Regions from separate parts of the Erwinia sp. genome, predicted to be linked through region 3. Evidence: predicted binding sites of a transcription regulator. Region 3 holds the regulator's gene; each other region holds the start of a gene.
What was found. Region 3 encodes Fur, which represses iron uptake genes when iron is present. Its sites were predicted from a motif close to ATAATAATGAGAACNACTATCAA; they were not measured.
Positions count from the first base shown of each region.

Region 1: a site for Fur is predicted at 908-930, ahead of RTK32_RS19885 (Nramp family divalent metal transporter). Genes of this name have one in related genera too.
Region 2: a site for Fur is predicted at 896-918, ahead of RTK32_RS03690 (TonB-dependent siderophore receptor). Genes of this name have one in related genera too.
Region 4: a site for Fur is predicted at 1,569-1,591, ahead of ftnA (non-heme ferritin). Genes of this name have one in related genera too.

Region 1 covers NZ_DALZCD010000346.1:952-3,157, reverse strand. Annotated here, with positions in the region: gene RTK32_RS19885 (Nramp family divalent metal transporter) at 1-870, opposite strand, end outside; gene RTK32_RS19880 (NupC/NupG family nucleoside CNT transporter) at 1,234-2,206, shown strand, end outside.
Region 2 covers NZ_DALZCD010000027.1:9,355-11,560, reverse strand. Annotated here, with positions in the region: gene RTK32_RS03690 (TonB-dependent siderophore receptor) at 1-820, opposite strand, end outside; gene treA (alpha,alpha-trehalase TreA) at 1,034-2,206, opposite strand, start outside.
Region 3 covers NZ_DALZCD010000180.1:4,054-6,259, forward strand. Annotated here, with positions in the region: gene fldA (flavodoxin FldA) at 4-534, shown strand; gene fur (ferric iron uptake transcriptional regulator) at 883-1,326, shown strand; gene RTK32_RS14500 (beta-N-acetylhexosaminidase) at 1,388-2,206, opposite strand, start outside.
Region 4 covers NZ_DALZCD010000003.1:36,023-38,228, forward strand. Annotated here, with positions in the region: gene RTK32_RS00660 (SRPBCC family protein) at 1-356, shown strand, start outside; gene RTK32_RS00665 (GNAT family N-acetyltransferase) at 372-863, shown strand; gene ftnA (non-heme ferritin) at 910-1,416, opposite strand; gene RTK32_RS00675 (helix-turn-helix transcriptional regulator) at 1,932-2,180, shown strand; gene RTK32_RS00680 (methyl-accepting chemotaxis protein) at 2,198-2,206, opposite strand, start outside.

The DNA of each region.
Region 1 (2,206 bases), on a different contig from region 3:
TACCACTGCCGCCGCACGGCCCAATAGCGGATCCAGCGTCAGATAGGCCTGATCGAGATCCGCGATACCGGTATGGCCGCTGAAGTGAAAAGCCGCTGCCGCCGTTGCCATCATGGCCAGATTCACAAAACCGGCAATGGTCATCGCGACGGCCACATCCAGCTTGGTCGAAGAGTAGCGTTCCGCCCGACTCCCACCGTCAGGGCTTTGCGTTAATGAAGAGTGCAGATAAATCACGTGCGGCATAATGGTCGCGCCCAGCACGCCCGCTGCCAGCAGCACCGCATCAGCGGTTGGCAGCGACGGTACGGCCAGGCCCTGCAGCAAATCGGTAACTTTCGGCTGCGAGAAAAACAGCTCGATCACGTAGGCCGCGGCCACAAACAGCAGCAGGCCGCCGATGACCATTTCCAGCGGTTTTTGTCCCCGGCTTTGCAGCATCAGGATCAGAAACGTCACCACGCCCGTCAGCACCGCGCCCTGCAGCAGGCTGACGCCAAAGAGCAGCTTAAAGCCGATAGCCGCGCCGATAAACTCGGCAAGGTCGGTGGCCATGGCAATAATTTCTGCCTGAACCCAATAGAACCAGACGGCCGGACGCGGAAAGCGATCGCGGATGTGCTCTGCTAGATTTTTGCCGGTCGCGATACCGAGCTTGGCGGACATTAGCTGAATAACCATCGCCATGATATTGGCCCAGACCACCACCCACAGCAGCTTGTAGCCATAGGAAGCGCCAGCCTGAATATTGGTCGCAAAATTGCCGGGGTCAATATAGCCAATCGCCGCAATAAAAGCGGGTCCCATCAGCGCAAATTTGATTTTACGGGAACTACGGACCGTCTGTTCCGCGGTGCGGCCTTCAAGCATCGTTTTACCCCTTAATACACCTGAGGAAGAGAGTGTCATTTAAATGATAATGATTATCAACCTCATTTATGCTGATTAACCCTATCGCTGTGATAGCCTACGCTAAAAAGTATAGCCTTTGCTATACCCACAGGCAGCGTTTCTTGTTTGCGATTTGTAATCGATAAACTTACTTTAGGTTAAAAAGTATTCCCCTACAAGTTAGCGGGTGGCTTTTTAAACAGTATCAGTCTGTGACCGGAAAGCAGAATGCAAAATTAAGCCGATATGAATTTGTTATATTGAGGCTTTAGTCTCGTTTTTCTGCAACTTGTTACATAGAATGTGCAGCGAAATATAACAGCCTTCAAATTTGGAGCACTCATGTCCCGCATTCTGCATTTTGCTTTGGCGCTGGTAGTGGTAACGCTGCTGGCCATCCTGGTCAGCAGCGATCGCAAAAATATTCGCGTACGTTTTGTTATTCAGCTGCTGGTGATCGAGGTTTTACTGGCCTGGTTCTTCCTGAACTCTGAGATCGGCTTAGGTTTTGTGAAAGGCTTCGCCGGCTTCTTCGACAAGCTGTTGGGCTTTGCCGCTCAGGGCACCAGCTTTGTCTTTGGCGGGATGAACGATAAAGGCCTGGCGTTCTTTTGGCTTAACGTCCTTTGCCCTATCGTCTTTATTTCTGCTCTTATTGGTATCCTGCAGCATTTTCGTATCCTGCCTGTGGTTATCCGGGCGATCGGTACCGTGCTGTCAAAAGTGAACGGTATGGGCAAGCTGGAATCTTTTAACGCGGTAAGCTCGCTGATTTTGGGACAGTCAGAAAACTTTATCGCCTATAAAGATATCCTGGGCAAAATGTCACAGCGCCGCATGTACACCATGGCCGCTACCGCGATGTCGACCGTATCCATGTCCATCGTCGGCGCCTATATGACCATGCTCCAGCCGAAATATGTGGTCGCTGCGCTGATCCTGAATATGTTCAGTACCTTTATCGTGCTGTCTTTGATCAACCCATACCGCGTTGAAAACGAACAGGATCTCAAGCTGAACGATCTGCATCAGGGGCAGAGCTTCTTTGAAATGCTGGGCGAATACATTCTTGCCGGTTTCAAAGTAGCGGTCATTGTTGCCGCCATGCTGATTGGCTTTATTGCGCTGATTTCCGCCATCAATACGCTGTTCGATACGATTTTTGGCATCAGCTTCCAGGGCGTGCTGGGCTACGTATTCTATCCCTTTGCCTGGGTGATGGGCGTGCCCGCTAACGAAGCACTGCAGGTGGGCAGTATCATGGCAACCAAGCTGGTTTCCAACGAGTTCGTGGCGATGATCGATCTGCAAAAAA
Region 2 (2,206 bases), on a different contig from region 3:
GCCCGTTGTGTTCGGTAATACTGCCGTCGCCAGGCACGGCACCATGATAGCCGCCCGAAGGGTCTTTTTGCAGATAGGCGCGTAGCAGCAAAGAGGTGTCTTCATCGGGCTGCCACAGCAGGGAAGGGGAAAGGGCATATTTCTCTTCGCGCGTGTGATCATATTGCGTATCGCTGTGGCGGCTAAGGCCGGTCAGCCGGAACGCCCACTGTTCGTTAATCGCATCGGTATAGTCGAAGGCGGTGCCGGTGCTGTTATGGTTGCCTGCCGAGGCGCGGAAGTGACCCTCCTGACGGAACTGCGGGCGCTTCGAGCTTTCCATCACCAGCCCACCGGGCACCGTTTGACCATAAAGCGCCGATGACGGGCCTTTAATCACATCGATACGTTCCAGAAACCAGGGATCAACCTGCAAAATGTTATAGCTACCGGGGTCGCTCATCAGCCGCAGGCCGTCGAGGAAGATATTATCCACGTCGCCGCCGTGGAAGCCGCGCAGCGAGACGGTATCGTAACGGCTGGCCGCGCCGGCAAAGTTAGTAAAAGCTCCGGCGGTATAGCTTAACGCCTGGTTAACATCGGTAGCCCCCTGATCCTCCATCTGTTGACGGGTAATAACCGAAACGGACTGGGCGGTCAGCGCCAGCGGTCGGTCGGTTTTCATCGCGCCCTGACTGGTGGTGGCGTTATACCCGACGGTAGGCGTGGTGGCCGTTTCCGCAGGGGCAGAGGTCACCACCAGCGTATCGGTGGCACAGAGAGCAACAGGTGAGACAAACAATGTAGTACAGAACAGCAGGCGTTTTTGAGCGAAAACCATGCTTCTTCCCTTTCGAAGATCGGACAAAGAGCGCCACCGGCCAGTGACTGGCGGCAAAATGTAAAGATTATGGTAATCTTAATGATAATTATTATCTTTACAATAGTTTCCTACAATCCGTGATAATTCTGATAAAACGCGCAGGGGGAGTAAGAAGGTGAGAGCAAAGTAGGGAAGGAAAATCAGGCGATCCGCGATCGCCTGAAAAAAGGCTTACTGGCCTTTAGTGATATCACCGACGTTGTTACATACCACGCCTTTCGGACAGTAGAGATCCATTAACTTCAGCGTAACGCCATTGGTCCAGCCAAAACCGTCCTGCAGCGGATATTCGCCGCCGCCGCCGCCGCCCAGGTTACTGCCCTCCACCACATACTTTTCGACCAGCTTGTGCTGTTTGTCATAGGTGGTTTGCACGTTTTTCAAAAAACGTATCCCAATATCTTTTGCCAGCGTCTGCTTGCCATAGTTGTTCAGTCCCTGTACCGCCGCCCACTGCAATGGCGCCCAGCCGTTCGGGGCATCCCACTGCTGGCCGTTATTGACGTTGGTGGTAACAAGCCCGCCTTCCTTAACCAGCTGCGCCTGCACCGCCGTCGCCGTCCGGTTAGCCTGATCCGCCGTTGCCGCCTTGAACCAGAGCGGGAACAGCGTGGCCGCTGTCAGCTGTGGACGGACGTTAGCCGCTTTCCAGTCGTAGTCGACGTACCAGCCCTGCTTTTCATCCCAAAAATAACGATTAATCGCCTGCTGGCGCTGTTCGGCTCGCTGTGCAAACTGCTCGCTGACGTCGGCATGACCGGCTTCTTTATTGGCGCGGGCCAGCGTTTGTTCCAGATGGAATATCAGCGAGTTCAGATCGACGGGTAAAATCGCGGTTGTTTTAATTGAGGTAATATCATTGGGATTAGCGAACCAGCGTGAACTAAAGTCCCAGCCGGAAGCCGCACCTGAGCGCAGATCGCGATAAACTTCACCTTTATCCCGTCCTTTAGCTTTTCCGGCTGTCTCAACATCGGCCATATAAGACTCGGTACGGGGCACGTCACGAGCATCCCAATAGCGGTTAAGCAGCGTGCCGTCTTTCAACTTAACCAGCCGCTTGCTGGCTTCGCCCGCTTTAATTTTGTCTGCGTCACGCATCCAGTAGTCATATTCTTTTTGCAGCTCCGGGAGATACTGGCGGTAAACACTGTCGCCTTTATGCGTCGCCAGCAGATCCACCATCAGGCTGAAAAAGGGCGGCTGGGAGCGGCTGAGATAGTAGCTACGGTTACCGTTAGGGATATGACCGTAGTTATCCAACAGCGAGGCAAAGTTATCCACCATATCCTGCACGCGATCCCAGTGGCCGCTCTCGGCCAGGCCAAGCATGGTGAAGTAACT
Region 3 (2,206 bases):
CTCATGGCAATCGTAGGCATTTTCTTTGGCAGCGATACGGGCAATACGGAAAACATTGCAAAAATGATCCAGAAGCAGCTCGGTAACGAGGTGGCTGAAGTTCATGATATCGCTAAAAGCAGCAAAGAAGACCTTGAAGCCTTTGATATTTTGCTGCTGGGCATCCCGACCTGGTACTACGGCGAAGCGCAGTGTGACTGGGATGATTTCTTCCCTACCCTGGAAGAGATCGACTTCAACGGCAAGCTGGTTGCGCTGTTCGGCTGTGGCGATCAGGAAGACTACTCAGAATATTTCTGTGACGCGATGGGTACTATCCGCGACATTATTGAACCTAACGGCGCGGTCATCGTGGGTCACTGGCCGACCGAAGGCTATGATTTTGAAGCGTCGAAAGGCCTGGCGGATGATAACCACTTCCTGGGCCTGGCCATCGACGAAGATCGTCAGCCAGAACTGACCAACGAACGTGTGGAAAAATGGGTCAGGCAGATCTCGGATGAACTGCAGCTTCAGGATATTCTCGAAGCCTGATAACGTTGGCCTGGTGGGCAATCCCCCACCGGGCCAACGCTTTTTCCTATAGAAGTAATAGATACATATTTGTAACTTTTACCGTCAAAACGGTACAATAGCCTTGCTCCGCCTCCGCTTCTGCGGCGCCGTCAATCAGGCAGAGCGAACTGACAACCCAGCGTATATGGGTGCTTGCTTTTCCGGACGTAACGACTTCTTATCCTTACATCCCCTGATGGTTTTGCATCTCCGCTGTGGTTTCTTCAAGGCATCGGTTCTATAATGAGACGCTCAGCTTTTGCGTCGACCGATGCTCACGGCTTTTCAGCCACTTAGTGACCAGCAAAGTAACAGGACAATATCCGCATGACTGACAATAATACCGCATTAAAGAAGGCCGGCCTGAAAGTCACGCTTCCTCGACTGAAAATTCTGGAAGTGCTTCAGGAACCCGCGTGCCATCATGTCAGTGCGGAAGACTTGTATAAACGCCTGATCGACATGGGCGAAGAGATTGGCCTGGCAACCGTTTACCGCGTGCTGAACCAGTTTGACGATGCAGGGATCGTTACCCGCCATAATTTCGAAGGCGGCAAATCCGTTTTTGAACTTACCCAGCAGCAGCATCACGATCATCTGATCTGTCTGGACTGCGGTAAGGTAATCGAATTTAGCGACGAGTCTATTGAGTCCCGCCAGCGTGATATCGCTACCAAACACGGTATCAAGCTCAGCAACCACAGCCTCTATCTTTACGGCCACTGTGCTACCGGCGACTGTCGTGAAGATGAGACGCTGCACGATAAGTAACGCGTTGCAGTAAAAAAACCGGTGATCGCTCACCGGTTTTTTTTTGCCTGTCGTGTGGTTATTATAGGGTTTCTACACGACTGAAACGCTTGCCGTCGCTGCTGACGGCGCGAATGAATACCTTGCCGGAAACCGTTGGGCGAGCGTCATCGCGGTAGCGTTGCCAGCTGTTGCCACCGTCAAGCGAGTACTCAATAGTCACGCCCGGCAGAGCGATATTGGCCTGCAGCTTGCCTGCGGTAATTTTCGCGCCCGGCTGCGGCAAGCGATAGTGGATGCCGGCTTTATCCATTTTTGCCAGCTCGCGCTGTCCCAGCAGATTGGCATAGCGCTGCCAGTCCTTGTTGAGCGCTACGCGATCAACGTGCTGTGTTTCGCCACCTTTGTATTCGCGTCCGGCCTGATAAGCCTGCTCCCAGCCTGCTCGATGCCAGCCACGCTCCGCAACGGCCAGGACTCGAGGGAAAATCATCCCTTCCATCTGCTCATCGGTCCGTACAGTTTCGCTCCAGAGCTGAGCGGAAATACCGTAGGCTCCCGGCCATGGCTTGTCGGATTTAGCGTCGAAGAAATTGCCGTCACGATCCACCGATGTCTCCGCATTCTGTGGCAGATTATCCGGCGCAAAGCTGAACATTTTGCGCTCGTCGTTGAAGCGGGTCCCCCAGTAATAGCCCCTTTCCAATGGATTGACCTCGTACGGGAAATCCATATAGAGATAATCCGGATTGGAAACGATCACCTCATAGCCTTTGTTGGCCCAGTCATTAATGCTGTCAAAGCCGCCCCAGAAAAGCGTGTCCCAGAAATTGACGCCGATGCGTTTGGTGGCAAAGTCCCGGGCGCCTTTCGCTTTTTTCAGGCCATCCTGCCATGCCTG
Region 4 (2,206 bases), on a different contig from region 3:
GGATACCGAACATTCATCCGGCCATCTCCCACAGCGAACTGGAAGATGGCGCGATGGAAAGCAAGGTTGGCGTGGTCAGAAAACTCACGCTGCCCGACGGTACAGTACGGGAGCGTCTGGTAAAACTGGATAAAGCCCATTGGGAGCTGCACTACGCGATCCTGGACGGCATTATGCCGGTCACGGATTACGTAGCGGTGGTGAAGCTGACGCCGAAAAACGACGGCACTACGCTGGCGGAATGGTGGGCGGATTTCAAGGTCAATGCGGGGCATGATGAGCAGGAAGTGGCGAAGAGCGTTAGCGAAGGCGTATTTGCGACCTGTCTGCAAAACATCGCGCAACAGGCGGGCTGAAAAAGGTCTTTTACCATGAATACCTCCTTTATCGTGCAGCGCTTTCATTCTCGTTACCAGGCAGGCGTCAACCATCTGATCCTGCCTATCCAGAATCATGAGTTCGGTATCCCGATTTCGGTAGAGCAGCAGCCAGACCTTAACGATATCCCGAATTTTTATCAGCAGGGCGCGGGCGAGTTTTGGGTGGCAACAGCTGATGATGCCGTGGTGGGCTGTATCGCGCTGAAGGATATCGGCGAGGGGCAAGCCGCGTTGCGAAAGATGTTTGTGGCAGAAGGTTGGCGAGGCAAGGATCGGGGAGTCGCCAACAGCCTGCTGCAAACGCTGCTTGCGCACGCTCGCGGGCAGCAGCTTCAGGCTATCTGGCTGGGCACCACCGCAAAATTCCTGGCAGCGCACCGTTTTTACGAGAAAAACGGCTTTAGCGAAGTGGCCGAAGCCGCGTTACCTGCCGCTTTTCCCGTCATGAAAGTGGATACGAAGTTCTATCATCTGACGCTGTAACAGAAAAGAAGAGCACCTGCGGGGCGACGGCGATCGCCCCTTAACCTCAGGCCTGCTCGTCTGAGGTGCTCATCTGCATGAGATCTTTATCGACAAAGAACAGCCCTTTACCGCTGGTGCCGACCAGCGCCAGCTTATCCAGTACGGATTTAAACAGCTTCTCTTCTTCGTGCTGCTCGGCCACGTACCATTGCAGGAAGTTGAAGGTGGAGTAGTCCTGAGAAGTCATCGCCGCATGGGCCAGTTCATTAATTTTTGCGGTGATCAGCTGTTCGTGCTCGTAAGCCTGTTCCAGCACGTTGTTCAGTGAATCAAAGGTCACCGGTGGCGCTGCAATACTGCCCAGAACCGGCATGGCACCGGTATCGCTCAGGTAGTTAAACAGGCGTTGCATATGCTGCATCTCTTCGCGGGAGTGCTCGCGCAGAAAGGCGGCGGCGCCCTCAAACCCTTTATCGGCGCACCAGGCGCTCATCTGTAAATAGAGATTAGCGGAAAAAAATTCCAGATTTAACTGATCGTTCAGGCGAGCGGTCATTTCGGCAGTCAGCATAGCGGCTCCAGAGATTGGCAGGCAAAGTCATTTATTTGCCGCATTATGCACGGGAAATGCGGAAATAAAAACCGGATAAAAAGATATTTATATTTTTAGCGCACAAAAAGGAGGAGTGATAATTATTATCATCTTTTTCGCTGGCGGCATGTACTGTAATGGTTCTGATAACTATTCCTGTTAGCTATTCACGAGAGGATGCGCGGCATTTTACTGGTATAAATAAGCCATCCTCATTACTGGTCTACCTAATGATTTGCATGGTTTTTTTATTATATAAATCGCTGCATTTAGAGGAATAAATATTTAAAAACGCGCCTTTTCGCTGTATAACAGAGAAAGAATAAATGCCGTTGTAGGTAAAGAATATAATATTGGCGTTTCCGCGCCGTATTGCAGCGACTGAGGTTTTTCTCCCTGAAAGGGATATCAACCGCGGTAACGGTGTGAGAAGAGAGATGAGACGATAAGCGGGCTGGCCGCCAATAACGTTGGGTTCACAGAAAGGAGGCATGATGGAGCTAAAGGACTGGCATACCGCAGACATTATCGCTGCGTTAAAAAAGAGAGGGACGAATTTATCGGCACTTTCCCGGCAGGCGGGACTGGCGTCCTCGACGCTGGCTAATGCATTGCGCCGTCCCTGGCCAAAAGGCGAGCGGCTGATTGCTGAAGCGCTGGACATTGCGCCTGAGAAAATATGGCCGACGCGCTATCGACATCCGGGTCGGCCACATAAGTATCATCATCAGAACGGGCGGTGAGACTCAGCGCCGCCTGTTTAAAACGT